One region of the Roseburia sp. AF15-21 genome, then DNA from elsewhere that is predicted to be linked to it. Evidence: predicted binding sites of a transcription regulator. Region 1 holds the regulator's gene; each other region holds the start of a gene.
The links. The regulator HrcA, encoded in region 1, represses chaperone genes, less so after heat shock. The targets are predictions, from matches to a motif close to TGTTAGCACTCNNNNNNNNNGAGTGCTAACA.

Region 1 (3,288 bases):
TGACGCTGTGCATCATTGAAGTATGCCGGTACAGTAATAACTGCTTCTGATACTTTTTCTCCTAAATATCCTTCTGCATCAGCTTTTAATTTCTGTAAAATCATTGCAGAAATCTGCTGCGGAGAATACTGTTTGTCATCAATGCTTACTTTGTAATCGGTTCCCATATGTCTCTTAATGGAAGAGATTGTTTTCTCTGCGTTGGTTACTGCCTGACGTTTTGCAGGTTCACCAATCAGACGCTCACCTGTTTTTGTAAATGCTACGATAGATGGTGTTGTTCTTGCACCTTCCTGGTTTGCTATAACGGTAGGTTTTCCACCTTCCATAACTGCCACACAACTGTTTGTTGTTCCTAAGTCAATACCAATAATTTTACTCATGTTCTTATCCTCCTATGCTTAATTCGCTACTTTTACCATGCTATGTCTGATTACATTTTCTTTGTACTTGTAACCTTTCTGTAACTCCTCGGCTACTACATTCTCACCGAGTTCTTCATCTTCCACATGCATTACTGCATTATGGAGATTCGGGTCAAACTCCTGACCGGCTGCTTCAATCGGTGTTACACCAACCTCTGTCAGCACTGTCATCATCTGCTTATAAATCTTATCCATACCTTCTACGAAGCCATTGTTTTTGTCTTCTTCCGGTACAGCTGCAAGCCCTCTTTCAAAATTGTCGATAACTGGAAGGATTTTCTCTAAGATTGCGCTGGCTCCCATGTCATACATCTGGCTCTTTTCCTTTTCCGTTCTCTTACGGAAGTTTTCAAATTCTGCCATCTGACGTTTCAGCCGGTCGGTTAAATCTTCAATCTGTTCGTCCTTCTTATCTTTCTTGTCTTTCTTTTTAAAGATACCTTTCTTTTTCTCCTCATCTTCTTTCTCTATTTCTTCCGGTTCAGATTCGGTATCTTCCGTTTTTTCTTCTGCCTCAACTTCTTTTTCTTCTGAGGCGGTATTCTGTGCTTCTTCCTGCTTTTTTGCATCCTCTGCTTCTAAGTCTTCTAATACTTCCTCAAGCACTTCTTCTTTCTTTTCTTCTGCCACTTCCTTACCACCTTTCTATGCTATTCTTTCTTCGGCTTATCAAATATGCCTTCTAGTTGTGATTTCAAATTTTTCAGATTATCCATGACGTTCTCATAATCCATACGCTTCGGTCCGATAATTCCTATCGTTCCCTTCACGCCTTTACCAAGTTCATAGGTAGCTGTTACCACACTGCAGTCCTTCATGGTCTGAATTGGAGATTCATCTCCTATATAAACCTGTATGCCGTTCTCCTCATTGCTGAGGTTATCCGTCACCAGACTTACTAACTGTTTCTTCTCTTCTAACGCATCTAAAAGCTCTCCTGCTTTCTGCGAATCCGATAACTCCGGATATTTTAAGATATTCGTTGCACCACTGGTATATATCTCCAAATCCTCATCTTCGCTGATTGCTTCTGCTACTGCATCCAATACATCACTGATGACTTTGGAATGGATACCGGCTTTCTCTTTCAACACTGCTATGGTGCCCAGATTAATCTGATCTAATGACAATCCATTTAAATGTGTATTCAAAAGCATGTTAAGTTTTAACATATGCTCATTATCTATCGGCTCTTCTATCGGAATCATCTTATTTTTCACAAGATTGCCTTCCAATACGACAACTGCCAGAATATGTTCATCATCCACATTGGATAACTGGATGAACTTCAGGCTGTTGTGGTGATACTGCGGTGCTGTTATCATGGTGGTGTAATTCGTGTTGTTTGCCAACAGCTTTGCCACCTGCTGCAATACCTGTTCCATCTTCTCCGTATGTTCAATTACGAACTCTTTCATATCGGATACTTCTTTGTCCTTCTCTGCAATCAGATTATCTACATAGAAGCGATATCCCTTATCGGATGGAATTCTTCCTGCCGATGTATGTGGCTGCAAAATATATCCCATCTCTTCCAAGTCCGACATCTCATTCCGGATTGTTGCGGAACTTAAGTTCAAATCCGTATACTTGGAAATGGTTCTTGAACCAACCGGCTCACCTGTTTCCAGATAGTTGCGAATGATTGCATTTAAGATTTTTGTTTTTCTTTCATCTAATTCGTTCTCGTTCATTCACGTTCTCCTGAAAATGAAACTTTTATAGGTATTTGAAAAAGCTTTTTATACTGCTTTTTCTTTGTTGTTAGCACTCAACTTGAAAGAGTGCTAATTTCTATGTACTTAAGATAGCACCATTCGTTTTTTTTGTCAACAGCATTTTATAATTTTATATTTTCTTTAGATTTGTTCTGATTCAATGCGGTTCAACACCGCACTACTTAATCCAGTAAAAACTGGGCGAGTACATAGTTGCTGATGTCCATGCCATGGTCGCTGAGCTTTATTACACCGGCTTTTTTCTCGATTAAGTCCTCTTCCTGAAGCTGGTTTAAGACTTCGCCATATACTGCTTCTATTTCCACGCCAAAAGTCTCTTTGAATTCTGTTCTTGTAACTCCCTTTAACATACGCAGGCCTAAAAACATGAATTCTTCCATCTGGGCATGGCGGCTGATTGCATCTGCACTCTCATGGAGATTCAATGCCGGTACTCCATCTATTTCCTTCGCCGAAATATTACCGCATGCTTTGATATACGCTTCAATCTCTCTTATATTACTGTAGCGTACTTCTCCAATCAGGGAAGCCGCCCCAAGTCCTACCCCAAGATACGGTACCCGCTTCCAGTATCCGATATTATGCCTTGCCTCTTTCCCCTGCTTAGCATAATTGGATACTTCATAATGCTCATAACCTGCCTCTGAAAGAATCTCCTGAGTCTTTTTATAAATTTCATACTCCGTCTCTTCAGATGGCAGATGCTCTGTCGGCTTTCCGGCTTCCCGGAGCACTGCCTCGAATTTGTATTTTTCATAAAATGGTGTTCCCTTTTCGATAATCAGGGAATAGGCTGAAATATGCTCCGGTTTTAATGCTATGACACGCTTTAAGCTGGTGACAAATTTCTCCGTACTCTGATAAGGCAGGGCACTCATCAAATCAACGTTGATATTTTCAAAGCCACATCTTCTGGCACATTCATAATTCTCCAAGAACTGCCGGTAAGTATGGATTCTTCCTAATATCTTTAATTCATCATCAAAGGCAGACTGTAACCCTATGCTGAGACGGTTAATGCCTGCTTCTTTATAGGTAAGAAGTTTTTCCTCATTTAAAGTTCCGGGATTACATTCTATGGTAATCTCTGCATCTGCTTCCACCTCAAAGCTTACCTGAATCTG
Region 2 (3,288 bases), on a different contig from region 1:
AATCGGAAAACAGAAAAATATTGCATTGATTGCTCATGATGGAAAGAAAGCAGAACTGATCCAGTGGTGCAAAGACAATGCAGAAACTTTAAAGAAGCATTTCCTTTGTGGAACCGGAACAACAGCAAAAATGATTACAGACCAGACGGGACTGCCGGTAAAGGGCTATAACAGCGGTCCGCTGGGCGGAGACCAGCAGATTGGTGCTAAGATAGTAGAGGGAAAAGTAGATTTCGTGATTTTCTTTTCAGATCCGCTTACTGCAGCACCTCATGACCCGGATGTAAAAGCGCTGCTTCGTATTGCCCAGGTCTATGACATTCCGATTGCCAATAATAAAGCAACTGCAGATTTTATGATTCATTCCGAGTTGATGGATGAAGAATATAATCACAATGTGATTAATTTTAATAAGAATATCAGACAGCGGGCATCGACGATAAAGTAATGTCAGCTAAACTACGAGAAACACGCAAAGCGTGTTTCTCACATAAAAAGGAGAGGCGGTGTGAATACTCACACCGCCCCTTTTTCCTTTTAATTATCCTGGTATTATCCCTCAATGGAAATATATTTCTTTTCTTCCACAGCAGGTTTTGCTTCTTTCTTCGGAACGGTCAGAGTCAGGATACCATTTTCAAAACCGCCTTTGATGTCATCCTGAGTAACGCCATCTCCGACATAGAAACTACGCTGGTAAGAGCCATAGTAACGTTCTTTACGGATATATTTGCCATCTTTGTCTTTTTCGTCCTTGTTGTCCTGGTGTTTGGCATTGACGATGAGGTATCCGTCTTTCAGCTCAGCCTGGATATCTTCTTTCTTAAAGCCCGGAAGTTCAAATTCCAGTTCATATCTGTCGTCAAATTCCTTAACGTCAGTGTTCATGGCAGCGCGGTTGTCTGCAGCAGGAGCATTGTAAGCTCCGAATGGAAATACATCATCGAATATATCATCTACAAAGTTGTTTGAAAAAATACTTGGTACTAACATAAGTCATTCCTCCTGAAATAGTCTATTGTAATTAGTAATAATGTTTCTTGCTTCTGTGAGCTTCTCTGGCTTCCTCAACAGCCTCATGGTCGGCTACATTAATTTTAGCTTTTACTTTCTTCTTTTTTAATGGATGTTTTGGATTTTTGTCTGACATAATAACATGCTTCCTTTCTTTTACATCATCAGATATCTGAAATACAATGTCTGAAATTATCCTTCAATTGCAATATATTTGTGGTCTTCTACTGCAGGTTTTGCTTCTTTCTTCGGAACGAAGAGTTTTAAGATACCGTGTTTAAATTCGCCCTTGATATCTTCTTCGGTAACGGCATCGCCAACATAAAAGCTTCGGCTGCAGGCTCCGGAATAACGTTCCTTACGGATGTACTTGCCGGATTTCTTATCTTTATCTTCCTCATCCAAGCCTTTGGCGGCACTGATGGTCAGGTAACCATTTTCTAAGGAAGCACTTACTTCGTCTTTCTTAAATCCAGGTAAATCGATTACCAGTTCATAACCATTATCTTGTTCCTTGATATCTGTCTTCATCAGACGTGCGGCTCTACGACCGTAAAGTTTTTTCTCAGTTTTTTTCATATCCATGTTATCGTCCATCCATGGAAAATCCTCAAAGAAGTCATCAAATAAATTCTCTCCAAAAATACTAGGCATCAACATAAGTCATCTCTCCTTTTTTAAATAAATCTATCTATGCTTGTTTACCTTGTTTCTTTGGAACCGGGATGTTTTAGGAACCTCTTTTTGTTCCTCTCCTTTGTTCTGACTATGTTATAACACCAATTATTAGCACTGTCAAGATGTGAGTGCTAATAAATTTGTGAAAAATTTGTGAATTGGTTGCAAATTGTGAGAAAACTAAGAGAATATAAGGGAATACGCTGTGAAAAAGAAGAGAAAATAAGTGAATGTATTGCGGAAAAGAAAGAATATTGCAGGAACTATGAGACTGTGTTATGATTTCTATAACTTTGCGTCATGGAAATTATGAGTTTAGGAGAAAAAACAAAATGAAGACACAGAATGAGAAAAGAAGTACATTTTCGGGGAAGATAGGGTTTGTATTATCAGCAGCAGGCGCTTCTGTGGGACTGGGAAACATATGGAGATTCCCATATCTTGCGGCAAAGTATGGAGGAGGAATCTTTCTGCTGATTTATATTATACTTGCACTGACTTTTGGATATACGATGATTATGGCGGAGACTTCTATCGGAAGAATGACGAAGAAGAGCCCGGTGGGAGCATATCATACCTTTGGAAAATCCCGCTGGCTCTCTTTCGGTGGCTGGATAAATGCCATTATTCCGGTTTTAATCGTGCCATATTATTCTGTAATTGGCGGCTGGGTAATGAAATATCTGGTGGAATATATCAGGGGAAATGGCAGTAAGCTTGCATCGGATGGATATTTTTCCGATTTCATTTCCAGCGGGCTTTCCACAGAAATCTGCTTTGCTTTTTTTGCAGTATTTACGCTGGGGATTATCTTTGCCGGAGTCCGGAATGGTATTGAGCGGGTATCCAGATTTATGATGCCGGTGCTGGTTGTTCTTTCTATATTAATAACGGTTTATTCCGTAAGCAGACCGGGAGCATTAAAAGGAGTTAAATATTTTCTGATTCCAAATCTTGAAAATTTTTCATGGATGACAGTGGTGACAGCCATGGGACAGATGTTTTATTCCCTGTCCATCGCGATGGGAATTTTAATTACATTCGGTTCTTATATGAAGAAAGAAGTTTCTATTGAAGAATCGACAAAGAATGTGGAAATATTTGATACCGCCATTGCCATGATGGCGGGACTTATGATTATTCCGGCAGTCTTTGCATTTTCCGGTGGAAATCCGGAAACACTGCAGGCGGGGCCATCATTGATGTTTATTACGATTCCAAAAGTATTTGACAGCATGGGACTTGGAACCGGAGTCGGAATTTTGTTTTTTGTACTGGTGCTGTTTGCAGCAATAACAAGTTCTATTGCATTAACGGAAAGTGCAGTATCGACTTTTGAAGATGAACTGGGCTGGGAAAGACGGAAAGCAACGGTAATTGTCGGTATTGTAATGCTTCTTTTGGGAAGTCTTTCTACACTGGGATATGGACCATTAGCGAATGTAAAAATTATCGGAATGCAGATTCTTGATTTCTTTGATTTCCTGACGAACTCCGTGATGATGCCGATTGCAGCTATTGCAACCTGCCTTCTGGTATCAAGAGTGGTGGGAGTGCAGCGGATTGAAGAAGAAGTAACCCGGGGCGGCAACCCGT
Region 3 (3,288 bases), on a different contig from region 1:
AGATAGTCTGGACAATCATTATCGGAACCATTATGATTGCCATGGCATTGGGAAATATTTATGGCGGAAGGACGGCAGACAAATCACCGAACCCGGATAAACTGTATGGAAGAATTATCATTGCCGCAATCTGGATTGCATTAATTCCGGTAGTGGGAAAATATATTATCATAGGAATATCAGCCCTTTTAATCTTTGCGGTAAATAATAATTTCCTGATTATTGCAGCTTTTGCAGCCTGCATGGTAATTTTCGTATTTCCGCTGTTTCTGTTGGGAACGGTAACACCATCCCTGGTAAAATATTCTGTTGATAATTTAGATGACAACGGAAAGACAGTAGGTACCTTAGGGGCATTTAACACCATCGGAAGCATCATTGGAACCTTTATCCCAACCTTTGTGACAATTCCGGCAGTAGGAACATCCGTTACATTTCTTATCTTTGCGGGAATTTTACTGGCATTATCCATCGTATATTTTATCAATGCGCATACCGGAAAGAAGAAAATAGTTGCATCTATTCTGATATTTGCACTGTGCTGCGGGTTTGGATATTCCGACTCATTTGCATTCTGGGAAAATAATCTGACCTATGAGGGGGAATCCGTATATAACTATCTTCAGGTATACGAAAATCAGGACAAGGTGTCCTTATCCACCAATGTGTTATTCGGTGTGCAGTCTGTGTATATGAAGCAGGATGAACTGACCGGCATGTATTATGATTATGCCATGGCGGCACCGCTTATGTTAAAAGACAAAGAAATATCAGACATGGATGTGCTGATTCTTGGAATGGGAACCGGTACTTATGCAACCCAGTGCCGGAAATATTTTGGAGATATGAATGTGGAAGGTGTTGAAATTGATGAGAAGATTACAAAGCTTTCCAGACAGTATTTTTCACTTTCGGAGGATGTGCCGGTAACGACTTATGATGGAAGAGCATTTTTAAATGCATCCGATAAGAAATACGATGTCATTATGGTAGATGCTTATCAGGATATTACGATTCCGTTTCAGATGTCTTCCGTTGAATTTTTTACGCTGGTAAAAGAGCATTTAAATGAAAATGGCGTAATGGTGGTGAATATGAACATGCGTGGGCAGAAAGAAGGAAATATTAACCAGTATCTTTCCGACACCATAGGAAGTGTATTTGGAACAGAATATACTGTGGATGTGGCAGGCTCTACAAACCGGGAACTGTTTGCATCCGACAATGGAGAAATTTTAAAGAATCTTTCTAACAACATTTCCAAGCTTGAAAATCAGGAGTTAAAGGGAATGATGACAGAGGTATTGGCAGATACCGTTTCCTATGAAAAGGGCGATTATATTCTTACAGATGATAAGGCACCGGTGGAACTTCTTGGAATGCAGGTGATTGATGAGATGATAAAAGATGAAGTTGCATATTATAAGGGAGTTTATAAAGAGGAAGGGCTGAAAGGACTGCTGAATTCCTTTTAAATATAAGAAAAATAGAAATTAACAAAAATTGTCTGAAAATTTTAGCACTCACCTATTGACAGTGCTAATAATGCGTGCTATATTTATGCTTGGAAACAGAAATAACAGGAATTCGTTCATAGCACAGTGGGAAATGAGGTGAAAGATATGAACATTCAGAAATTTACACAGAAGTCAATGGAAGCAATCCAGGATTGCGAAAAATTAGCATATGAATATGGCAATCAGGAAATCGAGCAGGAACATCTTTTAGTGGCATTACTGCAGCAGGAAGATGGACTGATTTTAAAACTGATTGAGAAAATGGAAATCCAGAAGGAGCATTTTGTAGACAATGCAATCCGCCATCTGGAAGCAAGAACCAAGGTGTCCGGCGGCCAGGTTTATGTCGGTCAGGCATTGAATAAGGTATTGATTAGTGCAGAGGATGAGGCAAAGCAGATGGGAGATGATTATGTCTCTGTAGAGCATCTGTTTTTATCCTTATTAAGATATCCGAATCCTGCATTAAAGGAAATTTTTAAGGAATATGGTATTACAAGAGACCGTTTCCTGCAGGCACTGTCTACGGTGCGTGGCAACCAGCGTGTGACCTCCGATAATCCGGAAGCTACTTATGATACCTTAAATAAATATGGATATGATATGGTAGAGAGGGCGAGAGACCAGAAGCTGGATCCGGTCATCGGACGAGATGCAGAAATCCGGAATGTAGTGCGAATTTTGTCCCGTAAGACGAAAAACAATCCGGTACTGATTGGCGAACCCGGTGTAGGTAAAACCGCAGTTGTAGAGGGACTGGCACAACGGATTGTACGTGGTGATGTTCCGGAAGGATTAAAGGATAAGAAGCTCTTTGCACTGGATATGGGTGCATTGGTAGCCGGAGCAAAATACCGTGGTGAATTTGAGGAACGTCTGAAAGCAGTATTGGATGAAGTAAAGAAATCCGAAGGTCAGATTATCCTCTTTATCGATGAGCTGCATACCATTGTCGGTGCAGGAAAAACCGATGGAGCCATGGATGCCGGACAGCTTTTAAAACCAATGCTTGCCCGTGGAGAACTGCATTGTATCGGTGCTACCACATTGGATGAGTACCGGGAATACATTGAAAAGGATGCCGCATTGGAACGAAGATTCCAGCCGGTTATGGTAGACGAACCAACGGTAGAAGATACTATTTCTATCCTGCGTGGATTAAAGGAGAGGTATGAAGTATTCCATGGAGTAAAGATTACCGACAGTGCACTGGTTTCCGCAGCAGTGCTTTCGAACCGTTATATCTCAGACCGGTTCTTACCGGATAAGGCAATTGACCTGGTGGATGAAGCCTGTGCACTGATTAAGACAGAACTTGATTCCATGCCGACTGAGTTAGACGAACTGAACCGTCGTGTCATGCAGTTAGAGATTGAAGAGACTGCATTGAAAAAAGAGGATGACCGTCTGAGCCAGGAGCGTCTGGCAGACTTACAGAAAGAGTTGGCAGAGCTTCGGAGTGAGTTCCAGAATAAGAAGGCACAGTGGGACAATGAAAAGAAATCCGTAGAGAAAGTCCAGAAGCTGCGTGAGGATTTGGAAAGCCTGAAAAATGAAATCCAGCAGGCAGAGCAGAGCTATGATTTAAATAAAGCGGCAGAATTAAAATATGGTAAGCTGCCGCAGTTACAGCAGCAGTTGGAAATTGAAGAAGAGAAAGTCAAAGGTGAAGATTTATCACTGGTACATGAAAGCGTCAGCGAAGAAGAAATCGCAAAGATTATCTCCCGCTGGACCGGAATCCCGGTAGCAAAACTGACTGAGAGCGAAC

Region 2: DWW33_RS11070 (Hsp20/alpha crystallin family protein) is a predicted target of HrcA. The motif match lies at 1,799-1,829, and genes of this name have one in related genera.
Region 3: clpB (ATP-dependent chaperone ClpB) is a predicted target of HrcA. The motif match lies at 1,515-1,545, and genes of this name have one in related genera.

What each region holds. Positions count from the first base shown of each region.
Region 1 is NZ_QUHG01000001.1:35,279-38,566, reverse strand. It holds gene dnaK (molecular chaperone DnaK) at 1-383, opposite strand, end outside; gene grpE (nucleotide exchange factor GrpE) at 402-1,055, opposite strand; gene hrcA (heat-inducible transcriptional repressor HrcA) at 1,076-2,119, opposite strand; gene hemW (radical SAM family heme chaperone HemW) at 2,326-3,288, opposite strand, start outside.
Region 2 is NZ_QUHG01000007.1:131,775-135,062, reverse strand. It holds gene DWW33_RS11080 (methylglyoxal synthase) at 1-448, shown strand, start outside; gene DWW33_RS11075 (Hsp20/alpha crystallin family protein) at 553-993, opposite strand; gene DWW33_RS16150 (hypothetical protein) at 1,025-1,150, opposite strand; gene DWW33_RS11070 (Hsp20/alpha crystallin family protein) at 1,207-1,674, opposite strand; gene DWW33_RS11065 (sodium-dependent transporter) at 2,025-3,288, shown strand, end outside.
Region 3 is NZ_QUHG01000003.1:335,749-339,036, forward strand. It holds gene DWW33_RS06745 (spermidine synthase) at 1-1,475, shown strand, start outside; gene clpB (ATP-dependent chaperone ClpB) at 1,623-3,288, shown strand, end outside.